DNA from 2 places in the Psychrobacillus sp. FSL K6-2836 genome. Region 2 is predicted to be linked to the other one. Evidence: a T-box and tRNA genes for the amino acid it is inferred to sense, from the RefSeq annotation. Region 2 holds a T-box; the other holds one or more tRNA genes.
The links. A T-box is a leader RNA that pairs with one kind of tRNA and senses whether it is charged. The one in region 2 lies ahead of pheS (phenylalanine--tRNA ligase subunit alpha), so its partner is inferred to be a tRNA-Phe.

Region 1: it has a tRNA-Phe gene. The T-box ahead of pheS (phenylalanine--tRNA ligase subunit alpha) is inferred to sense a tRNA for this amino acid. The anticodon was not compared.

Annotation. Positions count from the first base shown of each region.
Region 1 is NZ_JBBOOM010000001.1:3,240,260-3,245,965, reverse strand. Features, by position in the region: gene MKY37_RS15550 (SRPBCC family protein) at 13-465, opposite strand; gene MKY37_RS15545 (nuclear transport factor 2 family protein) at 632-1,036, shown strand; gene MKY37_RS15540 (MBL fold metallo-hydrolase) at 1,241-2,089, shown strand; tRNA gene MKY37_RS15535 (tRNA-Leu) at 2,436-2,518, opposite strand; tRNA gene MKY37_RS15530 (tRNA-Cys) at 2,552-2,625, opposite strand; tRNA gene MKY37_RS15525 (tRNA-Gly) at 2,637-2,711, opposite strand; tRNA gene MKY37_RS15520 (tRNA-Gln) at 2,719-2,790, opposite strand; tRNA gene MKY37_RS15515 (tRNA-His) at 2,792-2,867, opposite strand; tRNA gene MKY37_RS15510 (tRNA-His) at 2,906-2,981, opposite strand; tRNA gene MKY37_RS15505 (tRNA-Trp) at 3,008-3,081, opposite strand; tRNA gene MKY37_RS15500 (tRNA-Tyr) at 3,091-3,174, opposite strand; tRNA gene MKY37_RS15495 (tRNA-Thr) at 3,182-3,257, opposite strand; tRNA gene MKY37_RS15490 (tRNA-Phe) at 3,267-3,342, opposite strand; tRNA gene MKY37_RS15485 (tRNA-Asp) at 3,478-3,553, opposite strand; tRNA gene MKY37_RS15480 (tRNA-Met) at 3,557-3,631, opposite strand; tRNA gene MKY37_RS15475 (tRNA-Val) at 3,668-3,743, opposite strand; tRNA gene MKY37_RS15470 (tRNA-Glu) at 3,912-3,986, opposite strand; tRNA gene MKY37_RS15465 (tRNA-Ser) at 4,011-4,102, opposite strand; tRNA gene MKY37_RS15460 (tRNA-Asn) at 4,108-4,182, opposite strand; rRNA gene rrf (5S ribosomal RNA) at 4,191-4,306, opposite strand; rRNA gene MKY37_RS15450 (23S ribosomal RNA) at 4,424-5,706, opposite strand, start outside.
Region 2 is NZ_JBBOOM010000001.1:3,798,510-3,804,215, forward strand. Features, by position in the region: gene MKY37_RS18375 (FAD-binding oxidoreductase) at 1-7, opposite strand, end outside; gene sspI (small acid-soluble spore protein SspI) at 207-416, opposite strand; gene MKY37_RS18385 (TrmH family RNA methyltransferase) at 507-1,271, shown strand; T-box leader at 1,455-1,688, shown strand; gene pheS (phenylalanine--tRNA ligase subunit alpha) at 1,866-2,903, shown strand; gene pheT (phenylalanine--tRNA ligase subunit beta) at 2,917-5,328, shown strand; gene MKY37_RS18400 (sodium:solute symporter family protein) at 5,452-5,706, shown strand, end outside.

The DNA.
Region 1 (5,706 bases), 560 kb from region 2:
GGTCCTGTTGAATCATTTTTCTAAGTATGCAATCAATCCATCCAAATCCTTTGCAGATGCTTTCTTAAAGGTACCCGCCATCATTTTACCAAAAAATTTAGTTATGCTGGTGAGCCCTTTTATTTCTCCGTTCAACGTAATCTCTGTAAGGTTATCAGATGAAGTAACCATATATGTAAAAATATATTCTCCTTTACCAGTTGTACCTTTCGTTCCATCACAGCGAAGAACAATTTTATACAACTCATTTAGTTCAGCAACCTCAAAATGTTCCGTAGCCACTTGTCCAAACATTTTTCTAGATTCCTTCCACTGGCTCCCTACTCTCATTGGTCCATCATCCAATCGCTCAATACCTACAAGCCCTTGCATCCAGTGATTAGCAGCCTCTAGATCAAGTAAACCATTATACACTTGCTGCTTAGTTACTTTGGTAGTTCTTTTCACTTCAAAATTAATGCTCAAGACAAATAGCCTCCTAAAATATTTTCTAAAGTATATCATACAGCCATGTAGACTTTACTTGATAAAGATAATTTTAAAGTATTATCTTTATCAAGTAATGAAGATTGACATACAAGTTACAGTAACTTAAACTTCTCTCCAAAGTTAAAACTCTCGTTATGAAAGGATGAATAAATTGACCATTGACCAACAGTCGAAGCCCCTCTCCCTTAAAGAGAAATCAATTTCTTTTCTTCAGAATGTAGCATTTGGCAATGTTCGAGAAGTTTACCAGAAATACGTAGGTCCTGGATTTCTTCATCATAACCCATTTTTCCCAGGTGATGCCAAATCTCTAATGATAGCAATGGAAGAAAATGCTGCCAAAAACCCTAATAAAAGATTTGAAGTAAAATTTGCGATTCAAGAAAAAGATATGGTTACGGTTTATTCACACATAAAACAAAATCCAGATGATCTTGGAGCAGCTGTAGTACATATCTTTCGTTTCAAAGATAACCAAATCGTTGAAATGTGGGATGTAGGTCAGCTGATACCTGAGGATTCTCCTAATAAGAATGGAATGTTTTAATAAAAACTAGAATACAAAAAAACACTCACAAATGTTGACTTAACAATTTTGTGAGTGTTTTTTTATATACCGTTAATAGATACTCTTCTTTGATAACAGCGAAAGAGAAAGATGAATTTGAAGACACTTCTAGCATTGTTTTGTCACTTCTATAAATAGTAGTATATAATGAACGTTACAACATTTTTAAAGGAGTACGAATTCATGCAAACATTAGAAAAACTTTCCGATCGGCTCTTTTATCTGCCTCCATATCAAAAAACAGATCGACCGATATTAGCTGCTATTGTAGGGGACAATCAGACATTATTGATTGATGCTGGGAATTCTTCTAATCACGCTAAATATTTTAAAGAGCAATTAGCTTCTTATCATGTCACCGGAGATATTCTGGTTCTCACACATTGGCATTGGGATCATGTATTTGGCTTAAGTGAAATGGATATGCCTTCAATTGCCAATTTCATGACCTACGACAAAGTAAAAGAACTACAAGAGTTATCATGGGAAGACAAGGAGTTGGATGGACGTGTCGAAACAGGGATTGAAATTCCGTTTTGTGCAGACGCGATAAAGCTAGAGCTTGGAAGTGTGCGAGAGGTTATCATACCAAATCCCACTATCATTTTTGAAAAGCGATTAAAACTAAATATCGGTGGGGTTACCTGTATCATTGAACATGTTGGTGGAGATCATTCATCTGATTCGAATCTCATTTATATACCGGAGGAAAAAACGCTATTTCTTGGTGATTGCCTCTATGCAAATATGTACGCAGAAAAGTGGCATTATACCATTGAAAAAATGTATAGCCTTCTGGGGAAGATTAAAGATTATGATGCAGAAATCTACTTCTTATCTCATCATCCAGCACCTTTGACAAAGGATGAGTTTGCTTCCTTTGTTTCATTATTGAAGACAAGCGCTGAATTAACGAATAAGCATAAAGGGAAAATAGAGGCAATTGAAGCAGAAATGTCCTCTCATTTTGGACGTAACTTAACCGAAGACGATTTAGAAATAATCACGTACTTTGTAGATGGTTATGCGTAACATGCATCGAAGTTTTACACATTACAAATTTTCCCAACAAGAAAGCTTACTTCTTCAAATATAGAATAATAGTGAGATGTACTCTCTTTGGATAAGTAATGTGAGATTTTCACCTTGCACTTCAGCGAAATGATTTCACCTTTGGTAGCAAGAATACTATTGGATACCAAAGGTGTTTAGTTTGCAGTTTTAGCCATGGGGGTCTCAATCAAGTAATATGGATGGACAAGAGATGCGTGATTGAGCTCTACTAATACAGTAAAAGTTGGATTACAAAAAAACACTCACAAATGTTGATTAAACAACTTTGTGAGTGTTTTTATTAAAACGTGTTTGTTTCTAATGATACCGGTGGTCGGGGTCGAACCGACACATCCAGAGGATACGGGATTTTGAGTCCCGCGCGTCTGCCAATTCCGCCACACCGGCAAAAATAAAATACTAGGCAGTTTTTTAAAAAATTGGAGGCGGCAACCGGATTTGAACCGGTGATAAAGGTGTTGCAGACCTGTGCCTTACCACTTGGCTATGCCGCCGAAAAAGTAATTGGAGCGGAAGACGAGGTTCGAACTCGCGACCCCCACCTTGGCAAGGTGGTGTTCTACCACTGAACTACTTCCGCAAAAAAACTGGGGTACCTGGATTCGAACCAGGGCATGATGGAATCAAAATCCATTGCCTTACCGCTTGGCTATACCCCAATGGGGCGACTGATGGGAATTGAACCCACGAATGCCGGAATCACAATCCGGTGCGTTAACCACTTCGCCACAACCGCCATAAATAAATAAAAAAAGAGCTAACTCAATAGGAATATGGGGCGACTGATGGGAATTGAACCCACGAATGCCGGAATCACAATCCGGTGCGTTAACCACTTCGCCACAACCGCCATTATTCAAAGTTAACTTATACATTTGGCAGGGGCAGTAGGAATCGAACCCACATCAAAGGTTTTGGAGACCTCTATTCTACCGTTAAACTATGCCCCTATTAAAAACTGGTGGTGGGGGACGGATTCGAACCGCCGAACCCGAAGGAGCGGATTTACAGTCCGCCGCGTTTAGCCACTTCGCTACCCCACCACTATAGTGGTGCCGGAAAAAGGACTTGAACCCTCAACCTACTGATTACAAGTCAGTTGCTCTACCAATTGAGCTATTCCGGCGTTTAAATATGGTGGCTCAGGACGGAATCGAACCGCCGACACAAGGATTTTCAGTCCTTTGCTCTACCGACTGAGCTACTGAGCCTTCTTCGATTTACGCTAAGCGGCGCATCTCTTTGTCAGCTTCACTCACTCTGTCAGTCACGTATTTTAATACGTTCCTTCTTTCGCTCGATTGCTTCCTCGACCTGCTTGCTTATCCTAAACCTTAAATAATAAATGGCGGTCCCGACCGGGATCGAACCGGCGATCTCCTGCGTGACAGGCAGGCATGTTAACCGCTACACCACGGGACCATTTGGTTGCGGGGACAGGATTTGAACCTGCGACCTTCGGGTTATGAGCCCGACGAGCTACCACTGCTCCACCCCGCGACAATAGAATACTTACTAATTTATTTCTTAAAGAAATGGTGGAGGATGACGGGCTCGAACCGCCGACCCTCTGCTTGTAAGGCAGATGCTCTCCCAGCTGAGCTAATCCTCCTGGGTAAAATTACGATAAGCTTCGCATCTCTGCGTCAATTTCATTCGTTCAATCAGTCACGTATATAAATACGCTCCCTCATTCTCTCAATTGTTTCCTGAATCTACTCGCTTCTCCTAATTTACATAAGATAAGCTTCGCATCTCTGCGTCAAATTGATTGAAATAATGGTGACCCCTACGGGATTCGAACCCGTGTTACCGCCGTGAAAGGGCGGTGTCTTAACCGCTTGACCAAGGGGCCATTCTTTTATGTGGAAAACTTATCTGGCGGAGAGCAAGGGATTTGAACCCTTGAGACAGTTTAACCCGCCTACACGATTTCCAATCGTGCTCCTTCGGCCACTCGGACAGCTCTCCTTAAATGGCTCCGAAGGTAGGACTCGAACCTACGACCAATCGATTAACAGTCGATTGCTCTACCACTGAGCTACTTCGGAATAATACAGCCTAGCGACGTCCTACTCTCACAGGGGGAGACCCCCAACTACCATCGGCGCTGAAGAGCTTAACTTCCGTGTTCGGTAAGGGAACGGGTGTGACCTCTTCGCCATCATCACTAGACATTATTAATTTGAAAGACAATATTTATTATACCAAAACTATATATTATTTCAAGCTTTTTTTATATTTTTTTTGTACTTTCAAAACTGGATAAACGACATTGGAACTGAAACAAATTTGGTTAAGTCCTCGATCGATTAGTATTCGTCAGCTGCACGTGTCGCCACGCTTCCACCCCGAACCTATCTACCTCATCGTCTTTGAGGGATCTTACTTACTTGCGTAATGGGAAATCTCATCTTGAGGGGGGCTTCGTGCTTAGATGCTTTCAGCACTTATCCCGTCCACACATAGCTACCCAGCGATGCTCTTGGCAGAACAACTGGTACACCAGCGGTGTGTCCATCCCGGTCCTCTCGTACTAAGGACAGCTCCTCTCAAATTTCCTACGCCCACGACGGATAGGGACCGAACTGTCTCACGACGTTCTGAACCCAGCTCGCGTACCGCTTTAATGGGCGAACAGCCCAACCCTTGGGACCGACTACAGCCCCAGGATGCGATGAGCCGACATCGAGGTGCCAAACCTCCCCGTCGATGTGGACTCTTGGGGGAGATAAGCCTGTTATCCCCGGGGTAGCTTTTATCCGTTGAGCGATGGCCCTTCCATGCGGAACCACCGGATCACTAAGCCCGTCTTTCGACCCTGCTCGACTTGTAGGTCTCGCAGTCAAGCTCCCTTCTGCCTTTACACTCTTCGAATGATTTCCAACCATTCTGAGGGAACCTTTGGGCGCCTCCGTTACACTTTAGGAGGCGACCGCCCCAGTCAAACTACCCGCCTGACACTGTCTCCTACCCGGGTTACGGGTATGGGTTAGAATTTCAATACAACCAGGGCAGTATCCCACCGACGCCTCCTCCGAAGCTGGCGCTCCGGGCTCTATGGCTCCTGCCTATCCTGTACAAGTTGCACCAAAATTCAATATCAAGCTATAGTAAAGCTCCACGGGGTCTTTCCGTCCTGTCGCGGGTAACCTGCATCTTCACAGGTACTATAATTTCACCGAGTCTCTCGTTGAGACAGTGCCCAGATCGTTACGCCTTTCGTGCGGGTCGGAACTTACCCGACAAGGAATTTCGCTACCTTAGGACCGTTATAGTTACGGCCGCCGTTTACTGGGGCTTCAATTCGCACCTTCGCTTGCGCTAAGCACTCCTCTTAACCTTCCAGCACCGGGCAGGCGTCAGCCCCTATACTTCACCTTACGGTTTTGCAGAGACCTGTGTTTTTGCTAAACAGTCGCCTGGGCCTATTCACTGCGGCTCTTCAAGGCTATTCACCCTAAAGAGCACCCCTTCTCCCGAAGTTACGGGGTCATTTTGCCGAGTTCCTTAACGAGAGTTCTCTCGCTCACCTTAGGATTCTCTCCTCGACTACCTGTGTCGGTTTGCGGTAC
Region 2 (5,706 bases):
TACTCATATTATTCGCCTCTTTAATATTATGAAATGTATATCGGAATTTTAAAATAATTCCAATAACACAATTATAAGCAGTTATTTTAAAAAGGTAAACGTATATTATGTATTTAATGGATATAATAATATAATGAATGTCTCCAAAATGTATTATTAAAAATTGAAAAATCCCGCGAAGAGTTCAATTTCTTCACGGGATTGTATCATTTAGCGAACGCAGTTGCCAATTCGTTTAATACAGATTGCTTGTTCGATTCGTCTGTCATGTTCCACCATTTTTCGAAAAACACACCTAGCCCAGGTAGTAAATGTTCTTCGCCTCTTTGAATAGCGTCTTCTACTACACCTCGAATGTCTGTTGCCGTATGACCTTTCATATTAGCGGTAATAGCTTCTCTAATTTGAAAATCCATTTTCATCACTCCTCGTAATTATCTTCCCCAAACTCTCGCCAGCTATACATGATTTTGTTACACTTATATAAAAAAGGCGGTCACATATATATGAAACGTATTGAATCTCCTCAAAATTCTTTAGTAAAGCATTGGAAAAAACTATTAAGTGTTAGAAAAGAACGCGACAAAACAGGCGAATTCATTATGGAAGGGTATCATTTAGTAGAAGAAGCTATAAAGCAAAAAGAAAATGTACTCACCATCATGATAAGTGATACAGCAGAAGTTCCAGGCAATTGGGAGATTGAGAATATAGAAGTTGTAGAAATAAATGACTTGATAAAAAAAGAGCTAGCTGAAACCGAGCATACGCAAGGAATATTTGCGCATTGCAAGCAACAAACTGTGAATGAAGAAGAATATGTTAACTGGAATCGTCTATTATTAGTAGATGCTGTGCAGGATCCGGGAAATATCGGCACAATGATTCGTACTGCAGATGCAGCGGGAATTGATGCTGTTATTCTTGGAAAAGGATCTGCAGATGCCTATAATTCGAAAACTTTGCGTTCCGCACAGGGATCTCACTTTCATTTGCCAATCATTAAAGGAGATCTCTCTGATTGGGTAGAGAAATTGAAAGAACGAAAAGTAACAGTTTATGGTACAGCGTTTGAAAATTCTACACCTTTTAATGAAGTGAAAAAAGAAGAATCATTTGCGTTAATCGTCGGAAATGAAGGAAGCGGTATTAATACCGAACTTCTCGGGCAAACTGACCAAAATATTATTGTTCCTTTATTAGGACAAGCAGAATCATTAAACGTTGCAGTAGCTACGGGAATTCTGTTATATGGACTTACATTAAAATAATTTTAGACCATGTTATCTAATTGTTAATTGTTTATTGATTGGAGTGGAAAGCGTCCGCCTGGAACTGAAATACCACTTTGTAGTTGTGCGCAAATGTAGTAGTACTATTATTTTTATATATTTCTGAATAAATCAGACTTGAAGAAAAATGTAAAAGTCCGTATAATGGATATAATTTGATAGATAAAAGCTGTAATCGGGAAAAGTATATATGATCATTCGAAATAGAGGGATTTTACACCTTGACTGAAAGTGTAAATGGAGAATGCATATAGAAGTTCACCCCGTTAGCTGCCACCGGGACCAGCAATTGCTGTAAAGGTGTGCCGGTGTAGAGCCGTTAGTCGAATTGAGTGATTGCACTTATTTTTGTGCAATAATCAGGGTGGTACCGCGAAATTAGTCCTCGTCCCTTTTATAGGGGCGGGGATTTTTTATTGTTTAATATTAATCAGCCAAAAACATGCTAATTTAAATTAAACAACCTCCGACGGATGTCACAGATTTTGTAAAGGAGTTTATCGAGGCAAGCTGGATACAAAATCTGGACGCAAATCCAAGGCGAATTTGAATGAAAAGGAGAGAGTATTACACATGGAAGCACAACTTCAACAGTTAAAAGAAGAAGTATTACAAAAAATTGCGGCTTCAGGCACAGTCAAAGAACTAAATGACGTACGTGTTGCCTACTTAGGAAAAAAAGGTCCGATTACGGATCTACTAAAAGGAATGGGCAAACTTCCCGCAGAAGAACGTCCGAAAATGGGTGCACTAGTAAATGTAGTACGTGAAGAAGTAACTACTGTATTGGAAGCACGTATGACTTTACTTCAAGAACAGGCTATTAATGAACAACTAGAAAAAGAATCGATTGATGTAACATTACCGGGTCGTCCAGTGAAGACCGGAAACCATCACCCACTTACTCGAGTAGTAGAGGAGATTGAAGATTTATTTATAAGTATGGGCTATGAAATAGCGGAAGGTCCAGAAGTGGAGAAAGACTATTACAATTTCGAAGCGTTGAATTTACCAAAAGGTCATCCAGCTCGTGATATGCAGGATTCTTTCTATATTTCGGAAGATATTCTTTTACGTACACATACGTCTCCAGTTCAAGCACGTACGATGGAAGCAAAAGAAGGTCAACCGATTAAAATTATTTGTCCAGGTAAAGTGTATCGTCGTGATAATGATGACGCGACTCATTCACATCAATTTACACAAATTGAAGGACTGGTAATTGGTGAAAATATTCGCATGAGCGATCTTAAAGGTACTCTTTCGATATTTGCAAAGAAAATGTTCGGGGACGATCGTGAAATTCGTCTACGTCCAAGCTTTTTCCCATTCACGGAGCCTTCTGTGGAAATGGATATTTCTTGCTTCAAATGTGGTGGCGATGGCTGTAATGTTTGTAAGAAAACAGGGTGGATTGAAATTTTAGGCGCTGGTATGGTTCATCCAAACGTTTTAGAAATGGCTGGGTATGATTCTAAAAAGCTTTCTGGCTTTGCATTTGGTATGGGTCCAGAGCGTATTGCAATGTTGAAATATGGAGTGGAAGATATTCGTCATTTCTATACGAATGATGTGCGTTTCTTAACGCAATTCCACCGAACAGAAGTGTAAGGAGGAATATGATATGTTAGTTTCGACGAAATGGTTATCAGAATATGTAAATACACAAGGATTAGATCCAAAAGATTTAGGAGAAAAGATCACACGCTCAGGTATCGAAGTAGATGCTGTGATTGATCGTTCTCAAGGAATGACAAATGTTGTCGTTGGTTATGTGAAAGAAAAAGTGAAGCACCCAGAAGCAGATAAACTGAATATTTGTCAGGTAGATGTTGGGGAAGAAACTACACAAATTATTTGTGGGGCACCAAATGTAGATGCAGGGCAAAAAGTAATCGTTGCTCGTCCAGGAGCAGTACTTCCAGGCGGTATGAAGATAAAAAAAGCGAAGCTTCGCGGGGAAGAATCGAATGGTATGATTTGTTCTCTTCAAGAATTAGGGATTGAAGGACGCCTTGTTTCTAAAGCATATGCAGATGGGATTTATGTTCTTCCGGAAAAAGCAGTTCCTGGAGAAAGTGTTCTTCCATTGCTAGGTTTAGATGATGTTGTTTTAGAGCTTGGTTTGACACCTAACCGTTCGGATGCATTAAGTATGCTTGGCGTAGCTTATGAAGTTGGAGCTATTTTATCTGAGGATATGAAATATCCAGAAGCAAGCTATTCTGAAAGTAATGAAAAAGCATCGGATTACTTAAATCTGAAAGTAGATGCAATCGAAGAAAATCCAATGTATATTGCTAAAGTTGTGAAAAATATTCAAGTAAAAGAATCACCACTTTGGTTACAGAATCGTTTAATGGCAGCTGGAGTACGTCCACATAATAATGTAGTTGACATAACGAACTACGTACTAATGGAATATGGTCAACCACTTCATGCATTTGACTATGACCGGCTAGAAACAAAAGAAATTGTTGTTCGTCTTGCGAGTGAAGGAGAAAAAATTGTTACCCTTGATGATCAAGAACGTACTTTGAAATCAAATCACTTAGTTATTACAAATGGCAATGAGCCAGTTGCAATTGCGGGTGTCATGGGTGGAGCAAATTCGGAAGTTCACGATGGAACTACGACCGTTGTAATCGAGTCAGCATACTTTGCAAGTGGCTCTGTTCGTCAAACATCGAAAGATCATAATTTACGCAGTGATGCTAGTGCACGTTTTGAAAAAGGGGTAGACCCAAATCGTGTAATTCTTGCAGCAGAGCGTGCAGCAAGTCTTCTTGCAGAGCTTGCAGGAGGAGAAGTGTTAGCGGGATCTGTAATTGTTGATGAGCTAGACAAAACTCCTGCAGAAGTGATTGTATCTCCAGACTTTATCAACAATCGTTTAGGGATGAAAATTTCTTTAGAGGATATGACATCTATTTTATCTAGATTAAAATTTGACTATCAAGCTGCAAACGGTCTCTTATATATTAAAGCACCGACTCGTCGCCAAGATATTAAAATTGAAGAAGATATAATTGAAGAAATTGCACGTATGTATGGCTATGATGAAATTCCAATGACACTACCAGTGGAGGAATCCAAGCCAGGCGGTCTAACATCTTATCAGGCAAAACGTCGTCAAGTACGTGCCTACTTAGAAGGTGCAGGATTATACCAAGCAATTACGTATTCATTAACTTCTAAAGAAATGTCTCAAAAATTTGCGTTAGAAACAGCCACGGTAACAGAATTGTTAATGCCGATGAGTGAAGAACGAAGCATACTTCGCCAAAGTTTAATCCCGCATTTACTGGAAGCTGTTACCTATAATACAGCCCGTCAAGCAGATACGGTAGCACTGTATGAAGTAGGCTCTGTTTTCTTAGGTGAAACTGATTCTGGATTACCTCATGAACAAGAACATCTAGCAGCAGTAATCTCTGGTAAATGGTTAGACCATAGCTGGCAAGGTGAGAAAAAAGCAGTTGATTTCTTTGTATTAAAAGGAATTGTGGAAGGATTAATGGAGCTTCTCGGACATACAAGTGAGCTTACATTTGAACGTGCAGTAGTAGATGGTTTACATCCTGGACGCACAGCTTCTATCAAATTGTCTGGAGAAAAAATCGGGTTAATCGCTCAATTACACCCATCTGAGCAAAAAGATCGTGATTTAAAAGAAACGTATGTGTTGGAAATGGATTTAGCAAAAGTGCTAAATAAATCAGTAGAAGCATTGTATTATGCACCAGTATCTAAATTCCCTTCTATTACACGTGATATTGCCTTAGTTGTAGATAGTGAAAAAGCAACCGGGGAACTTCAAGCGATTATCCACTTATCTGGTGGTAGATTATTAAAAGGTGTACATCTATTCGATCTATATGAAGGAGAAAAAATGGAACCAGGTAAAAAGTCGGTTGCATTCTCCCTAACATACTTTGACCCAGAGCGTACCCTTACAGACGAAGAAGTAGTAAATGCACATAACAAAGTTTTAAAAGCACTTGCAGAACAAGCGGGAGCGGAGTTAAGAGGATAATAGGTAAAAGTTGAGCAGCGCCGATTTTAGGTGTTGCTCTTTTTTATGGAATTATAAAATATATTCAGAATAGTGTTTGAATTGTATGGCGCACAGGGAAGAGAGAAATTAAGGAGGGGTTTGATGGGTTTAAGCTTTTGGACATGGACATTGACTATAGTATTATCCTTATTCTTTATAGTAATGTCGTTTTTCTTTAAAAAGAAGGCAGATGCTAGTTTCGCTCACTATGCAATAGCGGGTGGGTCGCTACCTTTTTTCTTATTACTATTCACGGATATTGCTACGATTATGGGTGTTGGGAATTTTGTTGGTCACTCTTCCAAGGGTTATGAGATTGGAATAGCTAATATTCCTTTTGTAGTTGGAGAGCAGGGG